2 regions of the Nonomuraea bangladeshensis genome follow, and region 1 is predicted to be linked to the other one. Evidence: riboswitches for the same ligand, from Rfam matches in the RefSeq annotation. Region 1 holds a riboswitch; the other holds the start of a gene.

Region 1 (7,546 bases):
CGGCCGTCGGTGCAGAGATAGAGGCGGGCGTTAGAAAGCGAGGGCCTGGGCACGCCGCTTGACCTCTGTGTGACGGCCGGCCTTGATCGCCTCGATGGGCGAGCCTGGCAGCGAGTCGTCGGGGGTGAAGAGCCAGCGCAGGGACTCGGCGTCGTCGTAGCCGGCGTCCTGCAGCACGGTCAGGGTGCCGGGCAGGCCCTTCATCACGTCCTTCCCGTCGAGGAACACCGCGGGCACCTGCGGGGACCCGCTGCCCTCCCGGCGTACGCCGAGGAGCTTGTGATCCTTGAGGAGTTGCTTGGCCCGCCCGATCGGGAGTTCCAGGCGCTGGGCCACTTCGGGGAGCGTGAGCCACTCGCTGACGAGCTGGTCGGTCTCCCGGTCGATCTGTGCAACAGAAAGCGTCACGGAACCACAACTACCACATGCCGTGCTTGCTCAAACAACACAATCCCGTAGGGGGACGTCTGGATCTACCAGGCGTTCCGCGTCCAGCCGGGAGCCCGCGCCGATGATGCGGCGGCCCTGGACGAGGTCGCGCGGCCGGTCGACGGCGAACACCGCGGCGAGGGTGTCGTCGCCCCTCAGCCAGACGGCCGACCACTTGCCCTCGGGGCCGCCGCGGTAGAGCAGGCGCTCGCCCGCGGGGTGATGGCCGGCGTACTGGACCATGTGCCCGAACTGCTCCGACCAGAAGTACGGCACCGGGTCGTAGACGGCGTCCTCGCCGAGCAGGCTCGCGGCGGCGACCTCGGGGGCGTTGAGCGCGGTGTCCCAGTGCTCGACCCGCAGCCTGTCCTGGAAGCGGCGCGACCACCAGGCGGCGCAGTCGCCCACCGCTACCGTGCCGGGCAGCGAGGCCCGCAGGTGCTCGTCCACGACGACGCCGTTGTGCAGGTCGAGGTCGGCGTCGGCCAGCCACTGGACGGCCGGGCGCACGCCGATGCCGGCGACGACCACGTGCGCGTCGAGGAACTCGCCGCCGACCAGCTCGACGCCGCCCTCCTCGACGGAGTGGACCATGGCGCCGAGCCGCAGGTCGATGCCGTCGTACCAGCGTTCGGTGCGGGCGCCGATCTCCGGGCCGACGGCGGTGGCGAGCGGCGCGGGACCGGCCTCGACCACGGTGACCGCGCAGCCGGCCCGGCGGGCGGCGGTGGCCACCTCGGCCCCCACCCAGCCCGCCCCGGCGACCACGACGCGGGCGCCGGGCACGAGCGCGGCGCGCAGCTCGTGCGCGTCGTCGAGGGTGCGCAGGACGTGCTGCGGGCCGTCGCCGGGCAGCCGGACCGGGTCGGCGCCGGTGGCGATGACCAGGCCGTCGTAGCGCAGCTCGCCTTCGGTGGTCTCGACGGCGCCCGGCCGCAGCGCGGTGGCGGACACGCCGGGACGGAAGGCGACGCGCAGCGCGGCGAGGTCGGTGTCGACGAACGTGGTGTCGGACTCGCCGAGCAGCACGCTCTTGGTCAGGGGCGGCCGGTCGTAGGGGCGATGGCGTTCCCGCCCGACGAGGGTGATCCTGCCGCCGAATCCGCGCCCGCGCAGCGCCTCGACCGTGCGTACGCCGGCCAGGCCCGCTCCCACCACCACGACATGGTCCACGACCAAGACCATAGACGGGTACGGGGCCCGGCGGCGAAGGGGGGCGTGCCTGGCGCCGCCGGCGAGGTCGTAGGCTGGGGGCGTAAGACGCGCGGGAGTCCGGCCGTGACCGGGCTGAGAGGAAGGCTGCACAGGGCCTTCGACCGCAAGACACCTGATCCGGATCATGCCGGCGAAGGGAGCGCATGGTGGAGGTCATCGTCGGCGGCGGAGTCGTCGGGCTGTCGGTCGCGTGGCGGCTGGCGCGGGCGGGGCGGCCGGTCACCGTGGTCGATCCCGATCCCGCGGGCGGGGCCTCGCACGCGGCGGCGGGCATGCTGGCGCCGGTCAGCGAGGTGACCTACACCGAGGAGCCGCTGTTGCGGCTGGGCCTGGCGTCGCTGCGTCGCTGGCCGGCCTTCGCCGCTGAGCTGGCCGCCGACGCGGGGCTGCCCGAGGGGGCGCGCGGGGTGGACCTGCGCGCGGAGGGCACGCTCGACGTGGCGTTCGGGGCCGACGACCTCGCGGCGCTGGACGAGCTGGCCGCGTTCACGGAAAAGCTGGGGCTCCCGGTGGAGCGGCTGACCGGGCGCGAGTGCCGCCGCCTGGAGCCGATGCTGGCGCCGTCGGTGCGCGGCGGCCTGCTGGCCGCCGGCGACGCCTGGGTGGACCCGCGCCGGGTGACGGCGGCGCTGCTGGCCGCGCTGGAACGGCGGGAGGTGCCGCTCGTCCGCGCCCGCGTCACCGCGCTGCTGCGCGAGGACGGGCCGGCGGCCCGGGTCGCCGGGCGGCGCGAGGACGCGACGGAGGGCCGGGGGGCCGGGCCGCGGCACGGGGACGCGCCGGAGGGGCGGGGGGCCGGGCCGCGGCACGGGGACGCGCCGGAGGGGCGGGTGACGGGTGTGCGGCTGGAGGGGGGTGCCGAGTTGCCCGCCACGACGGTGGTGCTGGCGGCCGGGGCCTGGAGCGCGGCGCTGGCCGGGGTGCCGGTGCGGCCGGTCAAGGGGCAGATCCTGCGCCTGCGCTCGCCGCAGCCGCTGCTGACCCGGTGCGTACGCGGCTCCGTGCACGGCTCCCCCGTCTACCTCGTCCCCCGGGGCGACGGCGAGCTGGTGGTCGGCGCGACCCAGGAGGAGCTGGGCTTCGACACCCGGGTGACCGCCGGCGGCCTGTACGAGCTGCTGCGCGACGCCAGGGAGCTGGTGCCCGGCGTGACCGAGCTGGAGCTGGCCGACGTGGTGGCGGGCCTGCGCCCCGGCACGCCGGACAACGTGCCGATCGTCGGGCCGGCCGGCGACGGGCTGGTGCTCGCCACCGGACACCACCGGGGCGGCGTGCTGCTCGCGCCTCTGACGGCGGCCCTGGTGGCCGGGGAGGCGGGCGGCGAGGAGGGCGGGCTGGCGGCGTTGTGCTCGCCGGCGAGATTTGGAGAGATCGCATGATGGTGCAGATCAACGGGGCCACGCACGAGGTCGCCGACGGGACGACCGTGGCGCAGGCCGTACGGGCCCTGACCGCGGCGACCACCGGGGTCGCCGTGGCGGTCAACGACGAGGTGGTCACGCGCGGCGCCTGGGAGACCACGGCGCTGCGCGAGCGCGACCGCGTGGAGGTGCTGACGGCGGTGCAGGGTGGATGATCTGATCATCGCCGGGGAGAAGTTCTCCTCCCGGCTCATCATGGGCACCGGCGGCGCCCCCTCGCTGGAGGTGCTGGACCAGGCGCTGGCGGCCTCCGGCACCGAGCTGACCACGGTCGCCATGCGGCGGCTCGACCCGCGCGCCCGCGGCTCGGTGCTCGACGTGCTGCGCGAGCGCGACATCAAGGTGCTGCCCAACACGGCCGGCTGCTTCACGGCGGGCGACGCCGTGCTGACGGCCCGGCTGGCCAGGGAGGCGCTCGGCACGAACTGGGTCAAGCTGGAGGTCATCGCCGACGAGCGGACGCTGCTGCCCGACCCCATCGAGACCTTCGACGCCGCCGAGCGACTGGTGGCCGACGGGTTCGTGGTGCTCCCGTACATCGGCGACGACCCGGCGCTGGCCCGGCGGCTGGAGCAGGCGGGCTGCGCGGCGGTGATGCCCCTGGGCGCGCCGATCGGGTCGGGCCTCGGCATCCGCAACCCGCACAACATCGAGCTGATCGTGGAGGCCGCGTCGGTGCCGGTGATCCTCGACGCGGGGATCGGCACGGCCAGCGACGCCGCGCTGGCGATGGAGCTCGGCTGCGACGCGGTGCTGCTGGCGACGGCGGTCACCCGGGCCCAGCGCCCCGACCTGATGGCGGCGGCCATGAAGGCGGCGGTGACGGCCGGGCGGCTGGCGCGGCAGGCGGGGCGCATCCCGCGCCGCCGCTACGCCGAGGCGTCCTCCCCCATGACGCCCTGACGCGGGAGACAGGAGGGACGCGCCGGGGCTCGCGGGGCTCCGGCGCGTCGCAGGGGGCACGGCTCGGCATCGGTTTCGGGCGGCCGGGCCCTGCCGGTGCCAAAACGCCCGTAAACTCAGCGGGGTGGATACGACGACTGCGGACCCTCTGGTCGGGCGGCTCCTCGATGGACGCTATCGCATCGAGAGCCGGATCGCCCGGGGCGGTATGGCGACCGTCTACCTGGCGCTCGACGTCCGGCTGGACCGGACCGTCGCGCTGAAGGTCATGCACCGCTCGCTCGCCGAGGACCCGGCGTTCGTCAGGAGGTTCATCGGCGAGGCGAAGTCGGTGGCCAGTCTCTCCCATCCCAACGTCGTGCACGTCTTCGACCAGGGCACCGACAACGACGTCGTCTACCTGTCGATGGAGTACGTGCCGGGCCGCACGCTCCGCGACGTCCTGCGCGAGCGCGGCCGGCTGCCCGCCCGCGAGGCGCTGGAGATCCTGATCCCGGTGCTGGCCGCCCTGGGCGCGGCCCACCAGGCCGGCATGGTGCACCGCGACGTGAAGCCCGAGAACGTCCTGATGACCGACGACGGGCGGGTCAAGGTCGTGGACTTCGGCCTGGCCAAGGCCATCGAGGCGACCAATCAGACGCGCACCGGCGTGATGATCGGCACCATCGGCTACATGGCGCCCGAGCAGGTGCTCACCGGCGCGGCCGACGTGCGCAGCGACGTCTACGCGGCCGGCATCATGCTGTACGAGCTGGTGACCGGGCAGCAGCCCTACGACGGCGAGACGCCGATGTCGATCGCCTACCGGCACGTCCACGACACGGTGCCGCCGCCTTCCGCGCTGGTGCCCGACGTGCCGCCGCTGATCGACACGCTGGTGGCGCAGGCGACCGCGCGCGAGCCGCACGACCGGCCGAAGGACGCCACGGCCCTGCTGGTGGCGGCGGTCGACGCGCACCGCATGCTGCCGCGCACCACGCTCCCGCCGACGCCGCAGGGGCAGCCGTACGGGCCGGGGCCGGGCTCCGGGCCGGTGCCGTTCCCCGGCTCGGGGGCGATGACGGGCTCGGGGGCGGTGTCGGGCGCGGCGTCCGGCGCGGTGTCGGGGGCGATGTCGGGTGCGGTGTCGGGTGCGGTTCCTGGAGCGCTGTCCGGCCCGATGGCCGGGTCCGGGGCGCAGTTCCGCCCGCAGCCGCCGTCCCAGCCCAACGACCGCACCGCCGTGCACGCGGCCCCGTCGATGCCGCAGGACGCCCCCGCGCACACGCTCATCCAGCCGCGCGTCGAGGTGCCCGAGCCGGCGCGGCGGCGCGGGTTCCGGCCCAACTGGTTCCTGGTGGCGCTGGCCGTCGTCATGGTCGCCGCCATCGCGCTGACCGGGTGGTTCTTCGCCCAGCCCGACTACGTCAAGGTGCCCAGCCTGGTCGGCAGGAACATGCTGCTGGCCGAGCAGAGCGCGGTCAACGGCGGCTTCAAGGTCCAGAAGGCTCCCGGCCAGTACTCGGAGAAGACCGCCGAGGGCCTGGTGCTGGCCACCGAGCCGGTCGCCGGCACCGAGGTCGAGCAGGGCAGCACGATCACGCTGACGCCCTCGCTCGGCCCCAAGCGCGTGGTCGTGCCCAACGTCACCGGCATGACCGGCAACGACGCCCGCGCCGCGCTCGCCAAGGAAGGGCTCACCCCGGGCTCGGTGAAGCGCCTGCCCAACACGGAGGTCGAGCGCGACAAGGTGATCCGCTCCTCGCCGCAGGTGGGCGAGAAGGTCAAGGAGGGCGCGCGGGTCGACATCTTCGTCAGCGCCGGCCTGCTGATGCCCGACGTCGGCGGCATGCCGAAGGACGAGGCCGCCGCCTACCTCGGCCAGCAGGGCTTCCAGGTGCAGGTCCAGGAGGTGGACGACGACGCCGAGCCGTGCACCGTCATCGCCCAGGTGCCGAAGGCCAAGTCCGAGGTCGACGGGGGCGCGCAGGTCATGGTCACGGTGGCGCGCTGCCAGACCGACTTCTGGCAGTGGTTCGGCCAGGGCGACACCCAGGCCCGCGACGACCAGCAGCTCGCCATCGTCCCTCAGGTGATCGGCAAGAACGTCAACGACGCCCGCCGCGACCTGGAGGCGCAGGGCTTCAAGGTGCAGGTCCACCGGCTCGGCAACCGCGGCGTGGTGCAGTTCCAGCGCCCGCTCCCCAACAGCGAGCGCCCGGCCGGAGCCACCGTCCACCTCTGGCAGTGACCCCCGGACTGACCCCCGGACCGACCCCCGGACGCCGGGTCAGGGCGTCAGGTGTCCGTGGAGGCGGACCCGCGCCAGGCCGCCGTCCGGGTGGATGTCCACCCGCACGTGGGTGACCGGCGCGGCCGCGGCCAGGCGGAAGCGGTGCGGGGTGTCCGGCTGCAGGCGGGTGCGCGGCAGCAGCTCCACGGGCGCGGCCGCGCCGGGCTCCCCGTCGAAACCGGTGAGCGTGACCGCGGCGGGGGCGTTGAAGAGCAGGTTCGTGGTGTCGATCTCGGCCAGCCTGAGCACGCCGCGCCCGGCCAGCCGGATGGTCAGCCAGTCGTTGCCACCGTCCCGCCGCCGTGCGGTCTCCCAGCCCTCCGCCTGGTGGCGGGCCAGGCCGGGGGCGATGACGTTGTGGGGGGCCGAGTAGAAGTCGTCGGAGCAGGCGGTGACGACGCCGCCGTTGGCGAGGGCGGCCAGGTCGAGGCCGAGGCCGTCGTACACCGACAGGTCGGGTCGGGGTTCGCCGTGCACGCGCAGCCGGGCGACGCCGCCGTCAGGGAAGATGCCGAGCCGTACGTGGGTGGCGTGGAAGCCGCCCGCGACCTCGAAGTGGTGCTCGGCGTCGCCCTTCAGCGCGGCCCGCGGCACGATCTCCGTCCACGGGGCGGCCAGCAGCTCGGCGGGCGACGGGTGGCCCTCGACGCGGGCGGCCTCGACGGTCGCGTACGGCGGGTAGTTGCCCTTGAACCAGGCGGTGTCGATCACCACGCCGCGGATCGCCCCCGGCACGCCGAGCCGGACCAGCGCCCAGTCGTGGCCGGGCTCGCGCCGGCGCCGGGTCTCCCAGCCGTCGTACACCTGGCCCTTGGGCCCGAAGGTCTCGGGGCGGAAGCCGGGCCGTCCCGGCCGGATCAGGCTCTCCTTCTCGGCGAAGGACTCGTCGCTGGCGGCCACGACCGCCCCGCCGAGGGTGCGCAGGGCGAGGTCGGGCAGGGCGGTGAAGCGGGTCATCCCGTGCTTCCTCTCAGGAGGAGTTTCCCGTGCGGCTCGCCGTCCACGGGCCGGCCGCGGAGCCAGGTGGTCAGCACCGCGCCCTTGAGCACCTGCCCGTGGTAGGGGGTGACGGGGTTCTTGTGGTGCAGGCGGGCGGCGTCCACGGCGAGTGCGGCGGCCGGGTCGAAGGCGACGAGGTCGGCGTCGTTGCCCGGCGCGATCGCGCCCTTGCCGGGGATCCCGGCCAGCGCGGCCGGGGCGGCGGCCATCCAGCGCGCCACGTCGGCGAGCCGGTGCCCCCGGCGGGCCGCCTCGGTCCACACGGCGGACAGGCCGAGCTGCAGCGAGGCGATCCCGCCCCAGGCCG
Region 2 (7,546 bases), on a different contig from region 1:
TCGCGTGGGCGGCCACGTTGCTGCCCGTCCTCGGCGGGGAGCCCCTGGGCTTTCCGCTGACCTACGCGCGCCGCACCGCCTTCCAGCGTCAGCGCGACCCTGACGCCGCCGGGCGGTCCCGCCCGCGCGCTCCTTAGGCACGCCCCGCTTCCCCAGGCAAGCGGGGCTCGCCGCCGGGTGAGCCCCATCCCGATCGTCCCCATGGATGGAAGGCTCGCTTTTTCATGATCGATTCTCTTGTGACGTTCGTCGTCGGCGCGGCCGGAGGCGACGCCGCGCTCGCGATCGTGCTGTTCACGCTCGCCGTACGGCTCCTGCTGCTGCCGCTCAACGTGCGCCAGGCCCGTACGGCGAGGATCCGCGAACGCCTCGCCCCCAAGCTCCAGGCGCTGAAGAAGCGTCACGCGCGCCACCCCGAGCGGCTGGCCGAGGAGACGAGGGCGCTGTACGCCGCCGAGGGCAGCTCGCCGTTCGCCGGGTTCCTCCCGATGCTGGGGCAGTTGCCGTTCCTGTGGCTGATGTACCGGGTGGCCACGCATCCGACGGCGCTGGCGGGGCACACGTTGTTCGGTGCGCCGCTGGGGCAGCAGGTGGCGGGTCTGGTGGCGAATTACGGTCTGCTCAGTGTGCCTGTTTCGGTCTTCGCGCTGGTCATCCTGCTGGTCGCGGCGGTGGCGTGGCTCTCCGCGAGGAACATCAGGGTCGGGGACGACCAGCCGGAGCTGCTCAGGAGGATGGCGAAGCTGGCGCCGTACGGGTCGATCATCGCCGTGCTGGTGCTGCCGCTCGCGGCGGGGCTCTACCTGCTGGTGTCGAACGCGTGGGCGACCGCGGAGCGGGCCGTGCTCTACCGGCGCCCCGCCGGCGCGGGCGCCTGACGCGGCTCAAGGGCCGGTCAGCCGGCCTCCTTCAACGCCGCGACCTGCCCGTTCATCGAAGCAGCCTGAGGAGCGGGCAGGATCGCCCACACCGTCGTGGTGTCGCCGTCGTGGCGCACCCCCCAGCTCTCCGCGACGTACTCCACGATGCCGAGCCCCCGCCCCCCGAGCGAGGACAGGGTCGGCCGGGCCGCCCGTGGCTCCGTCGCCGCGCCTCCGTCACTCACCGCGACCTCGATGTGCCCGTCGCTGCGCAGCCAGGCGACTCTCACCATGCCGGACGGCAGCGGGTGCGCGTGCCGCAGCGCGTTGCTCAACAGCTCGCTCACGACGAGCACGGCGTCGTCGATCGCCGTGGCGAAGACCCCGCTGTCCTGCAGGTCCGTGCTCAGACGCTGGCGGGCGACGGCGACGCTGGACGGCGCGTACGGCAGCAGCACCACGCTTGACACACCCACCTCCCCGTTCCCTGTGCCCCCCGCGGGAACACTCCCCGGTACGACCGAAATGCCCCGTTACTCGATCCCAGAAACCGCATCTCGATCACAGCTTGTACACATTGGAAGATAGATCAGCTCAACCGTGACCACCTCGTTACCGCATCGGTGTGTCGGATCCGATAGTGCCGGCGGCCTTCAGCACCAGCCGCATCCTGGTGCCCCCGCCGGGCCTCGGATGTGCGCTCACGTCTCCTCCTTGTGCCCTCGCCAGACTGCGGACGATGTAGAGCCCGAGCCCTACTCCACCAAACCTTCTCCGGTCCCCGCTGTCCACCTGGACGAACCGCTCGAAGACCCGTTCCCGGTCAGGAGCGGCGATACCGACGCCCTCGTCGTCCACCACGACCACCACGTCGTCGTCCTCCGGCCACGCCTCCACGCGGATCAGCCCGCCCTTGGGCGAGTACTTGAACGCGTTCTCCAGCAGTTGCCCGAGCACGATGTCCGTGGCGAGCGCGTCGCCGAGCACGCACGGCAGCCCGTCGCCGATCGCGACCTCCACCCGGTGCCGGTCCGACAGCACGGGCAGCCCCAGCGTGGCCGCGTGGATGCGCTCGGCCAGGTCGAACTCCTCGATGCGCACCTTGAGCTCGTCCGCCCCGGCCCGCGCGCCGAGCAGCAGGTGGTCCATGAGCTGGCCGAGCGACCTGGCACGCTCGGCGATGGTGTGCACGGCCGCGCGCCGCTCCAGGTCGCCGAGCTTGTCCCAGCGGGCGTCGAGGGTCGAGGCGAACCCCCGCACGATCGTGATCGGCGTGCGCAGCTCGTGGCTGGTCGTGGCGAGGAACAGGTCCTTCGCCTCCTCCAGCTCCTTGGCCCTGGTCACGTCGCGGAAGTCGACCACGACCTCGCCGGTCTCCTCGATCCGCGCGCCCACGACGTCCAGCCACCGCCCGGTCTCCAGCTGGAAGGTGAGCTTCTCGCCCGGCTCGGGCAGCGGGAACGGCGGCGGCCCGCCGAGCACGGTCTCCTCGGGGATCGCGGTGATCTCGGCGGCGGCCGGGTTCCAGCGCACCACCCGCCCGGCCTCGTCCAGCACGGCGATGCCGTCGGCGCTGGCGTCGAAGACGGCCCGCTCGTGGGCCCGCTGCCGTACCGCCTCCTGGTAGGCGACGGCGTTGCCGACCGCGATGCCCGCGTGCCCGGCCAGCAGCTCCAGCAGCTCCAGCTCCAGGTGGCCGGGGGTGCTCCTGGCGAACAGCGCGTAGAGCGCGCCGTAGGGCCGGCCGCCGACCGCGGCCAGGCCGAGCGCGATCGTGTGCAGGCCTTTCAGCCGCGCCCACACGAGGTCGTCGAGCCCGCTCGACTCCAGCAGGACGGTCTTGCCCGTGCGTAAGAGCCGGTCCACGAGGCTCGTCCGCAGGTCGGTGGTGGTGCCGCGGAGCCCGTCAGGCAGCTCGTACGTGCTCACCAGCCGCAGCCGCTCCCCCTCGATGAGCACGAACCCGCCCGCGTCGGCCCCGGTCAGCTCGGTCAGGCTGGCCGAGATGCGGTCGAGCACGGCCGACAGCTCCAGGTCGGAGTTGATGTCGCCGACCACGTCGGTCAGCCGGCGCACCAGCCTGGCCCGGCGCGCCATCCGGGTCTTCGCGACCTGGTCGGCCCGCGCCAGGTGGTGGACGCACACGTAGCCGGCGACGGCGCTGCCGAGCCGCAGCGCGCTGATGTCCACCCGCACGTCGAGGAGGTCGCCTGCGCTGTCGAGCCGTTTGGTGCGCACCGACACCTGGCCGCCGGTCCGTACGCGCTCCAGCGCCGCGTTGTGCTCGGCGGTCAGCTCCGCCGGGACGATCGGCGCCCGGCGGCCCAGCATCTCCGCGGCCGTCCAGCCGAACAGCCGCTCGGCCGCCTCGTTCCAGACCAGCACGGTCTGGTCCCTGTCGACCGCGACGACGGCGTTGGGCGAGCTGTCGAGCACCGCGCGGGCGATCTCGTCGTCACTACCGGCCCATTCGTCCCCCACTCCTCCATAGTGCACGTGGCGCGGTGGGTGCGTCGGGCGATCCGTCCGATACGCTGCGGTCACGACGATTCCGGGAGGGCGAGGGCATGACGAGCGGCGAACTGGACGCCCTGCTGCGCGTGACCTCCAGCACCTACCGGGGAGACGCACCCGACATCGCGTTCGGCACCTACGACGGCGCCGTGGGCCGGCTCGTGCTGGCGGTGACCGCCAAGGGCGCCGTGGCCTGCTCCTTCGAGCCGGAGAACGACGTCTTCGAGCTGATCAGCCGCACCGTGGGCCGCTTCATCGGCCCCGACCCGCGCCGCCTCGACCCGCTGCGCAGAGAGCTGGACGCCTACTTCTCGGGGCGGCTGCGGGCCTTCGCCACGCCGGTCGACCTGGCGCTCGCCACGCCGTTCGCGCGCACGGTGCTGCAGAAGACGATGGCGGTCCCCTACGGCACCACCACGACGCTGGAGCTCATCGGCGAGAGCATCGGCCGGCCGCGCGCGCTGCGGGCGATCGGCAACGCGCTGGCCTCCAACCCCCTCTGCGTGATCGTCCCCTGTCACCGGGTGGTGCGCGAGGACGGCGCGCTCGGCGACTACGCGGGGGGCGTCGCCGCCAAGCAGCACCTGCTCAACGTCGAACGGCGCGCCTCGACCGGCCCGTGAGCCACCCGGCGAGCAGCGTCACCAGCGCCGCCACCAGGGCCGCGCCGAGCGCGCCGTTCATCCACGGCTGGCGGGTGAAGCCGATCGCGTCGCGCAGGCCCGCCCAGATGCCGTCCCAGGCGGCCACGGTGGGCGTCGAGGTGGTCAGCCAGTAGGCGACGAACCCGAGCGCCCACGGCACCAGCATGCTCCAGCGCGAGGGGGCGTCCTCGGCGGTGTTCCAGTGGCCGGCGCGGGCGAAGACGAAGTAGTCCACGGCCAGCACGGCGAACATCGGCACGAAGACCGCCCCGATCACGCCGAGGAACGCGCCGTAGGAGGTCACGTCCACGACCAGGGCGATCGCGACGGTCAGCACGCCGATCGCGACGGAGAACACCCGCCGGTCCACGCGCGGCATGAGGTTCTGCAGGGACATCGTGGTCGAGTAGACGTTCGCGAACGACTGGTCGGTCTCGCGCAGCACCAGGATGCCGAAGAACAGCGCGCCGAGCGGGGCCGCCACGAACGGCGCGAAGACCGCGGTGCTGTCGGCGATGACGGCGGCGGAGCCGGCGATGGCGACCGCGTACACGCCGAGCCCCAGGCAGGCGACCTGGGCCAGCGTGTAGCCGCCGACGACGCCGGTGAACGCGGCGCGGCTGGAGCGGGAGTGCCGGGCGAAGTCGGCGGCCATCGGCACCCAGGAGACCGACAGGGCGATCACGTAGTCGACGGCGGCCGGGAACGCGGTCCACGAGCCGCCGGTGTACGTGGGGGCCTCGTTCAGGAAGAACCAGGCGAACCAGAGCATCGAGATGATCACGCCGACCGTGACGTAGCGGCGCAGCAGCCTGATCGAGCCGAGCGGCCAGATCGTCAGCGCGGTGGTGAGCACCCCGGCGACGATCACCCACACCTGGTAGGGCACCCCGCCGAAGATCGCGGTGGCGGCCTTGGCGATCACCCACAGCTCGAACGCCCCCCAGCCGAGCATCTGGACGATGTTGAGCACCGTGGGGACGTAGGAGATCTTCGCCCCGAACAGCCCGCGCAGCAGCACCATGGCGGGCTGCCCCGTCCGCGTGCCGGGGACGGCCGACAGACCGACCATGGCGGTGCCGATGAGGCTGCCGACCAGGGCCGCGACGAGCGCGCCCGCCAGGCTGAGCGGGGCGTTGCCGAGGGGGTCGAGCAGGAACAGCGCCCCGGAGAAGCCGAGGAGGCTGACGCCGAGGTTGGCCCAGAGGGCGCCCTGGTCGAGGACGCCGAGCGTCTTCGGCGGAGCGCCGTCGAGGGTCAGGGGGACTTCGTCGGCGACATGCGCCATCGCACACTCCCTACGCCGGCATTACCCGGACAGGTTCAGGCGGTCGGCAGCGGCTGGTCAGCTGCCCTCTCAGCCCGGCGAACCCCGAGCTCCCGCGACGATCTGTAGTTTTCGCCCTCATGATGCCTCAATGGCGCCAGAAGCGCCATATGAGGCTCTTCCTCGGCCGATCAGGCCACGAACGGGTCCTGACCGGTCTCGCTCACCATGGGCCGGCGCGCGGCCTCCCACGACTGCATGCCGCCGCCGACGTTGACGGCGTCGCGCCCGAGCTGGTTGAGCCAGGCCGCGACCTGCAGCGACCGGCCGCCGACCCGGCAGACGACGTAGACGGTGCGGTCGGCCGGGATCTCCTCGACCCGGCCCTGGATCTGGGTCATGGGGATGTGCACGGCCTCCGGCGCGTGGCCCGCGAGCCATTCGTCCTGCTCACGCACGTCGAGCAGGTAGGCGTCCGCGGGGACGGCGCTGGCCTCGGTCTCAGGAACGGTCATGCTTCCATTGTCCCGCCCGCGCGGAGCTATTTGAGCAGCTTGGACATCCGCCGGTCGGCCAGGGGCTTGCCGCCCGTCTGGCAGGTCGGGCAGTACTGCAGCGAGGAGTCGGCGAACGACACCTCGCGGATCGTGTCGCCGCACACGTCGCAGGGCTGCCCCGCCCGGTTGTGCACGCGCAGGCCCGACTTCTTCTCCGCCTTGAGGTCCTTGGCGGCCAGGCCGTGCGCCCGCTCGACGGCGTCGGCGAGCGTCGTGACGATGGCCTCGTGCAGGTCGGCGACCTGCGCGTCGGTCAGCGTCCCGGCGATCTTGAACGGGGACATCCGCGCCGCGTGCAGCACCTCGTCGGAGTAGGCGTTGCCGATGCCCGCGATGACCTTCTGGTCGCGGAGCAGGCCCTTGATCTGCGTGCGGTTGCCGCCCACGATGCGCTTCAGCGCGTCCACGGTGAAGGCCGGGTCGAGGGGGTCGGGGCCGAGGGCGGCCACGCCGGGCACCTCGTCCGGATTTTTCGTGACATAGATGGCTAGCCGCTTCTGCGTCCCCGCCTCCGTCAGCTCGAACCCCGGCGCCTGCCCGTCGTCGTCGGGCGCGAAGCGCACCCGCGCCGCGAGCGGGCCCTTGCCCGGCCGCACCGGCTTGGCCCCCGACATGTCGTCGCGCCAGCGCAGCCATCCGGCCCGCGCCAGGTGGAAGACCAGGTGCAGCCCGTCACAGTCGAGGTCGAGGAACTTGCCGTGCCTCGCCACCCCGGTGACGGTGAGCCCGCCGAGCGCCGTGACCGGCGGATCGAACGTCTTGAGCGCCTGGATGCCGACCACGTCGATGGCCATGATGGACCGGCCCACCGCCCGTTCGCGCAGGAAGTGGGCCAGAGACTCCACTTCGGGAAGTTCCGGCATGCCCCCAGAGTACGGTGCGCACCGGACCATCCACAGCCTGTGGAAAGCTCCGGGCGATTAGTGTCGGGGCATGAAGGTGACGATCGCCGAAGAACTCCTCCTGCTCGCGTACAGCGAGGACGAGGGCAAGCAGCTCATCAGCACCGTGCAGCTCGACCCCGCGCTGGCCGGCGCGCTCCTCGCCGAGCTCGCCGTCGAGGGCCGCGTCGAGCTGACGGACGACAGGCTCGTGCTCATCGACTCCGCGCCTACCGGGGACGACGAGCTGGACGCCGCGCTGAGCCGCCTGGGCGGCGAACGCAAGGAGCGCAAGCCCGCCTGGTGGGTGCAGCGCCTGCAGTCGCACAAGCTGCGGGCGCGCCTGCTGACCAGGCTCGCCCAGTCCGGCGTGCTGACCGAGCAGCGGGGCAAGGTGCTCGGGATCTTCCCCGTCACGCGCTGGCCGGAGGCCGATCCCAGCGTGGAGGCCGACGTCAGGGAGCGGGTGGCGAGCGTGCTCGGCGGCGCGGAGCCCGACCCCCGCACCGCCGTCCTGATCGCGATCATGCACGCGGCCAAGCTCGACCGCAAGGCGTTCCCCGGGGCGAGCAAGGAACGGGTGAAGGAGCTCGCCGAGGGCGCCTGGGCGGGCGACGCGGTGGCCAGGACGATCGCGGCCATCAACGCCGCCACCATCGCCGCGATCACCGCCACCACGGTCGCGGCCACCGCCGGCGGCGGCTGACCGGCCGGGGCGCGGAGCCTCAGTTGGCGTCGATCACTTCCTTCGGCACCGGCTTGTCCTCCTTGAGCGCGTCGAACAGGGCGACCGCCTTGGTGCGGTCCCACTTGATCGCCGTGC

The links. A riboswitch is a leader RNA that binds a small molecule or an ion and turns the genes downstream of it on or off. The one in region 1 is predicted to bind thiamine pyrophosphate.
Region 2: it holds a riboswitch for thiamine pyrophosphate, as region 1 does, so the genes downstream of both, ABD292_RS32065 (purine-cytosine permease family protein) here and ABD292_RS34300 (FAD-dependent oxidoreductase) in region 1, are expected to answer to the same signal.

Annotation. Positions count from the first base shown of each region.
Region 1 is NZ_BAAAMV010000010.1:353,454-360,999, reverse strand. Features, by position in the region: gene thiE (thiamine phosphate synthase) at 1-53, opposite strand, end outside; gene ABD292_RS34310 (Rv2175c family DNA-binding protein) at 31-408, opposite strand; gene ABD292_RS34305 (NAD(P)/FAD-dependent oxidoreductase) at 439-1,602, opposite strand; TPP riboswitch at 1,684-1,800, shown strand; gene ABD292_RS34300 (FAD-dependent oxidoreductase) at 1,788-3,023, shown strand; gene thiS (sulfur carrier protein ThiS) at 3,020-3,220, shown strand; gene ABD292_RS34290 (thiazole synthase) at 3,213-3,968, shown strand; gene ABD292_RS34285 (Stk1 family PASTA domain-containing Ser/Thr kinase) at 4,093-6,198, shown strand; gene alc (allantoicase) at 6,238-7,197, opposite strand; gene allB (allantoinase AllB) at 7,194-7,546, opposite strand, start outside.
Region 2 is NZ_BAAAMV010000009.1:566,945-574,490, forward strand. Features, by position in the region: gene ABD292_RS32040 (DUF6412 domain-containing protein) at 1-137, shown strand, start outside; gene ABD292_RS32045 (YidC/Oxa1 family membrane protein insertase) at 225-878, shown strand; gene ABD292_RS32050 (ATP-binding protein) at 896-1,330, opposite strand; gene ABD292_RS32055 (ATP-binding protein) at 1,473-3,341, opposite strand; gene ABD292_RS32060 (methylated-DNA--[protein]-cysteine S-methyltransferase) at 3,428-3,997, shown strand; gene ABD292_RS32065 (purine-cytosine permease family protein) at 3,963-5,306, opposite strand; TPP riboswitch at 5,297-5,412, opposite strand; gene ABD292_RS32070 (rhodanese-like domain-containing protein) at 5,477-5,800, opposite strand; gene ABD292_RS32075 (Fpg/Nei family DNA glycosylase) at 5,827-6,705, opposite strand; gene ABD292_RS32080 (GOLPH3/VPS74 family protein) at 6,776-7,429, shown strand; gene ABD292_RS32085 (LCP family protein) at 7,449-7,546, opposite strand, start outside.